3 regions of the Mesorhizobium sp. B283B1A genome follow, and region 1 is predicted to be linked to each of the others. Evidence: riboswitches for the same ligand, from Rfam matches in the RefSeq annotation. Region 1 holds a riboswitch; each other region holds the start of a gene.
What was found. A riboswitch is a leader RNA that binds a small molecule or an ion and turns the genes downstream of it on or off. The one in region 1 is predicted to bind cobalamin.
Positions count from the first base shown of each region.

Region 2: it holds a riboswitch for cobalamin, as region 1 does, so the genes downstream of both, LB577_RS21940 (aromatic ring-hydroxylating oxygenase subunit alpha) here and LB577_RS27955 (DUF1636 family protein) in region 1, are expected to answer to the same signal.
Region 3: it holds a riboswitch for cobalamin, as region 1 does, so the genes downstream of both, bluB (5,6-dimethylbenzimidazole synthase) here and LB577_RS27955 (DUF1636 family protein) in region 1, are expected to answer to the same signal.

Region 1 is NZ_JAIUIQ010000046.1:1,279-3,539, forward strand. Features, by position in the region: gene cobW (cobalamin biosynthesis protein CobW) at 1-381, opposite strand, end outside; gene LB577_RS27955 (DUF1636 family protein) at 384-812, opposite strand; cobalamin riboswitch at 850-1,056, opposite strand; gene LB577_RS27960 (winged helix-turn-helix domain-containing protein) at 1,086-2,261, opposite strand, start outside.
Region 2 is NZ_JAIUIQ010000027.1:28,530-30,790, reverse strand. Features, by position in the region: gene LB577_RS21940 (aromatic ring-hydroxylating oxygenase subunit alpha) at 1-1,024, opposite strand, end outside; cobalamin riboswitch at 1,138-1,340, opposite strand; gene LB577_RS21935 (DUF680 domain-containing protein) at 1,833-2,048, shown strand; gene LB577_RS21930 (DUF680 domain-containing protein) at 2,127-2,261, shown strand, end outside.
Region 3 is NZ_JAIUIQ010000013.1:57,623-59,883, reverse strand. Features, by position in the region: gene LB577_RS13535 (exodeoxyribonuclease VII small subunit) at 1-140, opposite strand, end outside; gene LB577_RS13530 (histone deacetylase family protein) at 144-1,070, opposite strand; cobalamin riboswitch at 1,192-1,372, shown strand; partial or broken gene bluB (5,6-dimethylbenzimidazole synthase) at 1,375-2,001, shown strand; gene LB577_RS13520 (hypothetical protein) at 2,166-2,261, opposite strand, start outside.

The sequences.
Region 1 (2,261 bases):
CACCGTCGGCCACTGGAAGGCCTGGACCAGCGGCTTGGGCAGAGCCAGGCCGGACGTCTCGATCAGGATGTGGTCGACCTTCGGCGTCAGCGCCAGGATCTGGTCGAGCGCCGGCACGAAATCGTCGGCCACGGTGCAGCAGATGCAGCCATTGGCCAGTTCGACGATGTTTTCCTCCGGGCAGGTGTCGATGCCGCAGCCCTTCAAAATCTCGCCGTCGATGCCGATGTCGCCGAACTCGTTGACGATGATGGCAATGCGTTTGCCGCCGGCGTTTTCCAGCAGATGGCGGACCAGCGTCGTCTTGCCCGCGCCGAGAAAGCCGGTGACGACGGTGCAGGGAACGCGAGAGAGGTTGGCGGACGAATCTGGAACAGTCATGGTCAGTCCTTCAGCATGTCGAGGGGAGGGATGCGGGCAACGAGGCCGCGCTTGAGGCTATCGGGCCGGCCACGCCATGGGATGAGGCCGTCGGTCGAGGTGGCGAAGAGCTTTGCGCCGGCGACAAGGTCGGCGCCGCAGGCCGTGGTCAGGTCGCCGAAGACATAGCTCCAGCAGCCGTCGCGCAGGATGGCGGCGCTCAGCCGGCGCTTGCAATTGCCGAGGCATTCGACAGTACGGACGCGGATATCTTCGCCCGAGGCGGCGTTGCGCGTATCCTCAGCCAGCAGTTCGCCGGCGCGGGGATGGGCGTCGGAGCCGGTTTCGTCACGGCACGAGGCGCAGATGATCACGGTGACGCCGGACAAGGCATCGCTGTCGGCGGACGAATTGTCCGCTGTGCCAGCCGAAAAACTGCTGTTCTGGTCCAAAAACCGGGCTCCTTGCCCGGAAACCCGCCGGGCGATCGGATTAGTTGTCGCAGACGGCAGGTCTCCTGGCTCGCGGGTCATCGCCTTGGTTAGCCGCCTTCCCGGGAATTCCCAGTGGCTTTCGGCCTTGGCTCGTCGCTTACAGTTGCGGGGACAGCCGCGGATTTGAGATTTTTCATCCCGCACCGCATTCCCTCTTAGCCCCTCTCATTGAAGAGAAGAGACCGTCTGGAGCGGATTTAGGCTGTTGCAGGCAGGACTGTCAACGCGGGCCTACGACATGGCGATGTCGGCAAGTGACTGTCCGAGGTCGCCGGCGGGCGTCACTTCCATGCGCTCAAGCCCGAGCCAGCCCTGCATTTGCTTCAATTCCTCGAAAAGCTGGGCGGCGGTTTCAGGCGGTGCGCCAGCTTCGGCATAGGCTGCGTGGACGCGTAGCACACTCGCCGGCCGATCGGCCTTGAGATCGACGCGCGCTACAATCCTGTCGCCGAGCAGGAACGGCAGGACGTAATAGCCGTATTGGCGCTTTTCGGCCGGCGTGTAGATCTCGATACGGTAGTGGAAATCGAACAGCCGCTCCGAGCGCGAGCGTTCGAAGACCACGGGATCGAACGGGGCCAGTAAGGCACGGGCGTCGATTTTCCTGGGCAGACGCGCATCCTTGTGCAGGTAAGCGGGCTTATCCCAGCCTTCGACGCGCACCGGCAGCAGCTCACCGAGTTCGACCAATTCCTCCAGGCGGCCCTTCATGTCGGCGGGGGAAAGGCGGAAATAGTCGCGCAAATCGCCTGATGTCGCCACGCCATGGGCGCGGGCGGAGATGCGCAGCAATTCGCGGTGCGCGTCCTCGGCGGCCGGTACGGGCAGGTCGAGAACCGCCGGCGGCAGCACGCGCTCGGGCAGGTCATAGAAGCGCTCGAACCCGCGGCGGTGCGCCGTCGTGATGCGCCCGGCCCAGAACAGCCATTCGAAGGCATGCTTGGCGTGGCTCCAGCCCCACCAGCCGCCCGAGCCTTTCTGGCCTTCGAGCGCGGAAGCAGCGATCGGGCCGCGCGCGACGACCTCGCGGTAGATCTCTTCTCTATAGGCGGCGTGCTCGCGGCCCCATTTGGCCAGCCCCAGATACATCTCTTTGCCTTGCTCGGCGCGCTGCATGCGCCAGCGCATCAGCGGCCAGGTCTCCACCGGCAGGAAGGAGGCCTCGTGCGCCCAGTATTCGAACACCGTGCGCTTGCGGGTGACGGCGGCGTTGTCGAGCAGAGCGAGCGGGTAGGGGCCAAGGCGCGAATAGAGCGGCATATAATGCGCGCGCACCACCGCGCTGACGGAATCGATCTGCAGCAGGCCGGTGCGGGACAGAACGCGGGCGAAATGACGGCGGTCGGGCGTGCCATTAGGGCGGGAGTCGAGAAAACCCTGAGCGGCGAGCGCGACGCGCCGGGCGGT
Region 2 (2,261 bases), on a different contig from region 1:
CGACGCCCTCGACCGCATCCTTGTGGACCAGCCATTTGGTCGTCACGGCGGTTTCCGTGGCGCTGATCGGCAGCACGCGGAAGGTCACGGCATGGTCGATGAGGATATGGTTCCATGTCGTCGGGTAGTGATAGTGCATCAAGGTGCCGATGCGGTCGGCCGAGACGTTGTCGGAGAGGTTCTTCCTCACCGCCCGCTTGCCGCTCATCGTGTAGCTGACGGCATCGCGCAGCAGCGGCGCGCGGGTGGCGCGATACTGTCCGGCCGGATCGATGCGGAACTTGCTCGGCAGGCCGGCCGCCTCGCATTTCGCCCAGTGCGCCAGCATCTCCGGATCGCTGTCGGCGCCCTGCACGCCGGTCACGGTCGGTGCTTCCGGGAACGTCTTGCACAATTCCGGGTGATTGCCCGCGCAATGATAGCACTCGCGGTTGTTTTCCCAGACGAGCTTCCAGTTGCCCTTCTCGATGATCGTGCTCTCGAAGGCGATCTTCGCCTCGCCGAGCCGGTGCGGCTTGAGGTAGGGTTCGATCATCGCCCGCATCGGCGCGAAGTCGGCCGGCTCCTTCGCCAGGCAGATGAAGATATAGCCGGCGACGCTTTCGCAGGCGACCGGCTTCAGCCCGAACTGGCTCTTGTCGAAACCCTCGGCCATCTGGCGGGCGAACAGCAGGCGGCCGTCCAGCTCATAGGTCCACTGGTGATAGGGGCAGACCAGTTTGGCGGCCATGCCCTTCTCGGTGTTGCAGACGCGGCTGCCGCGGTGGCGGCAGGAATTGTGGAAGGCGTTGATCTTGCCCTGCTGATCGCGCACCAGCACGACCGGATAGTCGCCGATCTGCACGGTGATGAAGCTGCCTGGCTTGGGCAGCTCGCAATCATGGCCGATGAACAGCCAATCGCGATACCAGATCAGCTCCATGTCGAGCTTGAAGTAGTCCGGATCGGTGTAAAAGGGCTGTTCCAGCGAAAAGCCCTGTCTGCGGCTGTTCAAGAGCCTCAGCATGTCGTTGCGAGCATCCATGTCCTGTCCTCATATCCAAGGACTGAACTGGTGGTGATGGAGGAAGGATCGGACGCAGGCCGGCGCCAGCCGGGCATGCATCATCCACCCCTTGACCGCCCACCGCGATCAGTCGAGTTCTAGCAATCTCGGGCTGGTTTCCGGGCTCTGGAGTCGTCCTTGCGGACCATCGCGACACCTTCCCAGGCTTTCGCCCAGTGGTCTCCCGTTGCGACTTGAACTCCACCACCGTTGCGGGGGCAGCGCCGGATTCTGACCGGCTTCCCAATTCTCCACTCCGTCGTCACGAAGCGGCACCTGAGATGGCGTGATCTAATCACGGCATGCATCGCGGCGTCGGCATGAAAACGACATCGCATCCATGCGGCGCGACACGCATGCAAGATCGTCCGTACAAGGATCGCGACCTTTGAAACCGGCTCGTCGCCAGCACCCCAAACGTTGTTTTTCGATCCTTGGCCGGAGCCAAAGAAAGGTTAACAGTTTCGAAAAGTGACTATTAGCGAAACCTAAAATCGAACCGAACGGTTCGTTTCTGTTGACGGTGCGTGCAGGATGTTGTGAACGCTGGGCCTCCGACACAGTTGGTGATAGCTCCCTTGATCCTTCTAACTAATTGATAAAAAAAGCAAAAAAATTGATGTGGAAGCCGGTGGTACAATTTCAAGTGGTGGATTCATGGTCCACGCGGAACAACTTCGTGATTGGAAACGGCCATCTGGCTTTCCCAAATCGGGGCTGTCCGAACGACGCGATTTCATCCCAAGACACGCCGCTAGACGGACGGAAAAATACTGGAGTGCCCAAAATGAAAAAGATTGTTCTCACTGCCGCCGCCCTTCTGGCCATTTCCGGCAGCGCCTTCGCTGGTAGCGACCATTATAGTTCGGACCATTACGGTTCGAATGCGACCCCTGCAGCCACTGCCGTCGACAGCTCGTACACCGCTTCGGTCAAGAAGTCGGAACCGGCTGCTCAGACGCCTGTCCAGGGTGCCGACCACAACCTCTTCGGTAACCACTAACAGCCAACCGCCGGTTGACGGCTGCTTGCCCGCCGTCCTGGCGAACTCAAAAATTCATCAAAATTCAGGAGACTTGAAATGAAGAAGATCATTCTTGCTGCCGCCGCCGTTCTGGCCATTTCCGGCAGCGCTCTCGCCGGCAGCGACAACTATGGCGCCAACCAGCCTGCCGTGACGTCGACCGACAATTCGTACACGGCTTCGACCAAGAAG
Region 3 (2,261 bases), on a different contig from region 1:
GCCTCGCCGCGCTCATAGATCTTGATCGACTGGTCGAGCGGCACGTCGCCACGCTCCAGATCATCGACGATCTTCTCCAGCGCGTCGAGTGCCTGTTCGAAGCTCATCGCCTTGACGTCTTCGTTGGTCTCACCAGCCATCGTTCATCCTTTCATCAGTCGCCCGACATGGGCGGCGACCGAAAATGCCAATCCCTGCAGATCGTAGCCGCCCTCGAGCAGGCTGACGAGCCGGTTGCCGCTGTGGCGCGCGGCACGCTGCATCAGCTGGCCGGTCGCCCAGTCGAAATCGTCCTCGGTCAGGTTGATCTCGGCCAGCGGGTCGCGGTGGTGCGCATCGAAGCCTGCGGAAATGACGATCAATTCCGGCGCGAAATTGTCGAGCGCCGGCAGCACGCGCGACAGGAAGGCATCGCGAAACACCTCACTGCCGGTCTGCGGCGCCAGCGGCGCGTTGACGATATTGCCGGCGCCGGTCTCGTCCTTCGCGCCGGTGCCGGGGTAGAGCGGCATCTGATGCGTCGAGCAGTAGAGCACCGAGGGATCATCCCAGAAAATGTCCTGCGTGCCGTTGCCGTGATGCACGTCCCAGTCGACGACCGCCACGCGCTCGACGCCATGCTTCTTCTGCGCATAACGCGCGGCGATGGCCGCCGTGTTGAAGAGGCAGAAGCCCATGGCCGTGGTTTTTTCGGCATGGTGGCCGGGAGGCCGCGCTGCGACGAAGACATTGTCGGCGCGGCCCTCAAAGACATCGTCGACGGCGGCATTGGCGGCGCCGATCGCCGCGATCGCCGCTTGCCAGCTCTTCGGGCTGGCGGTGGTGTCGGCATCGATGCGGGCGATACCTTGGTCAGGGATGGCGGCGCGCACGCGGGCGACGAAATCGGCGGGATGCGCATAGAGGATGGTGGCCTCGTCACCTTCCGGCGCCGTGACACGATCGAGCGCGGCAAAGGCCTCGTCGTCGAGCACGCGCTCGATGGCGCGCAAGCGATCCGGCCGCTCGGGGTGGCCAGGCGGCGTGATGTGTTCGAGGAAGATCGGATGCGTGTAGAGACGAGTGGCCATGCTCCCTATCTAGTGCCCCGGCGCCGCGATGGCCATGCATCGCGGCTCGATCGCTGGGGAAAATCACGTCTGCGTCCATTGGCGTCGCTGCGGGGATTGGCGCCCCGGGCGGTTCGGCGTAAGGTCGCCGACACTGCCTGGTGCCCGCCGCAAGCGGGAGAATCGGGAACACGGTTGAATTCCGTGGCGTGCCCAACGCTGTGAGGGGGACCGCGCCGGTAAATGCCACTGTCGATGACGGGAAGGCACCGGACGCGGGTTGATCCCAAGCCAGAAGACCGGCCTGGCAGACATCGTCATCCGCATGGTCAGGCGGCTGGCATCGATAGCAATCGCAAGGGGACAAGCGATGCCGGAACACATGACCGCTCCTGGTAGCGACGGATTTGACCAGATGGCGCGCGACGCGGTCTACCGCGCCATGTTCACGCGGCGTGACGTGCGCAGCCATTTCCTGCCCGACGCGCTCGACGACGAGGTGCTGGCGCGGCTGCTGCTTGCCGCCCACCACGCTCCGTCGGTCGGCTTCATGCAGCCGTGGAACTTCATCGTCATCCGCGATGCCGCACGACGCGCGGAGGTGCGCGACCTGTTCCTCGCCGCGCGCGAACAGGAACTTCCGGCCATCGAACAGGAAAGGCAGGCGCTCTACCGCAAGCTCAAGCTGGAAGGCATCTGCGAGAGCGCGCTCAACATCTGCATCACCTGCGACCGGCAACGCTCGCAGGGTTCGCCGCTGGGACGCTGGCACAATCCGGAGATGGACCTCTACAGCACGGTCTGCGCGGTGCAGAATTTCTGGCTGGCCGCGCGCGCCGAGGGCGTCGGTGTCGGCTGGGTCAGCATCATCGAGGCTGAGGCGCTGAAAAGCCTGCTGGCTATTCCCGATCACGTGACGCCGGTCGCCTATCTCTGCGTCGGCCGGGTCTCCGAATTCGCGCCCAAACCGGACCTCGAAACGCATGGCTGGGGCCGACGCCTACCGTTGCCCGAACTGATCATGAGCGAGACTTTTTGCGGCCAAGGCGAGATGCGGCTCAAATCGACGGTGGCGCGCCTCAACGCCGTCGATGCGGTCGCGGTAAGCCCCGCCGATCAGCGTGTCGCGCCGGCCGTGTCCCAGCGCGAGCCGCCGAAGGAGGCCAGCGCCTTGTCCTTGAGTTCCCTGAATTTCGACGATGCCTCGGCGAG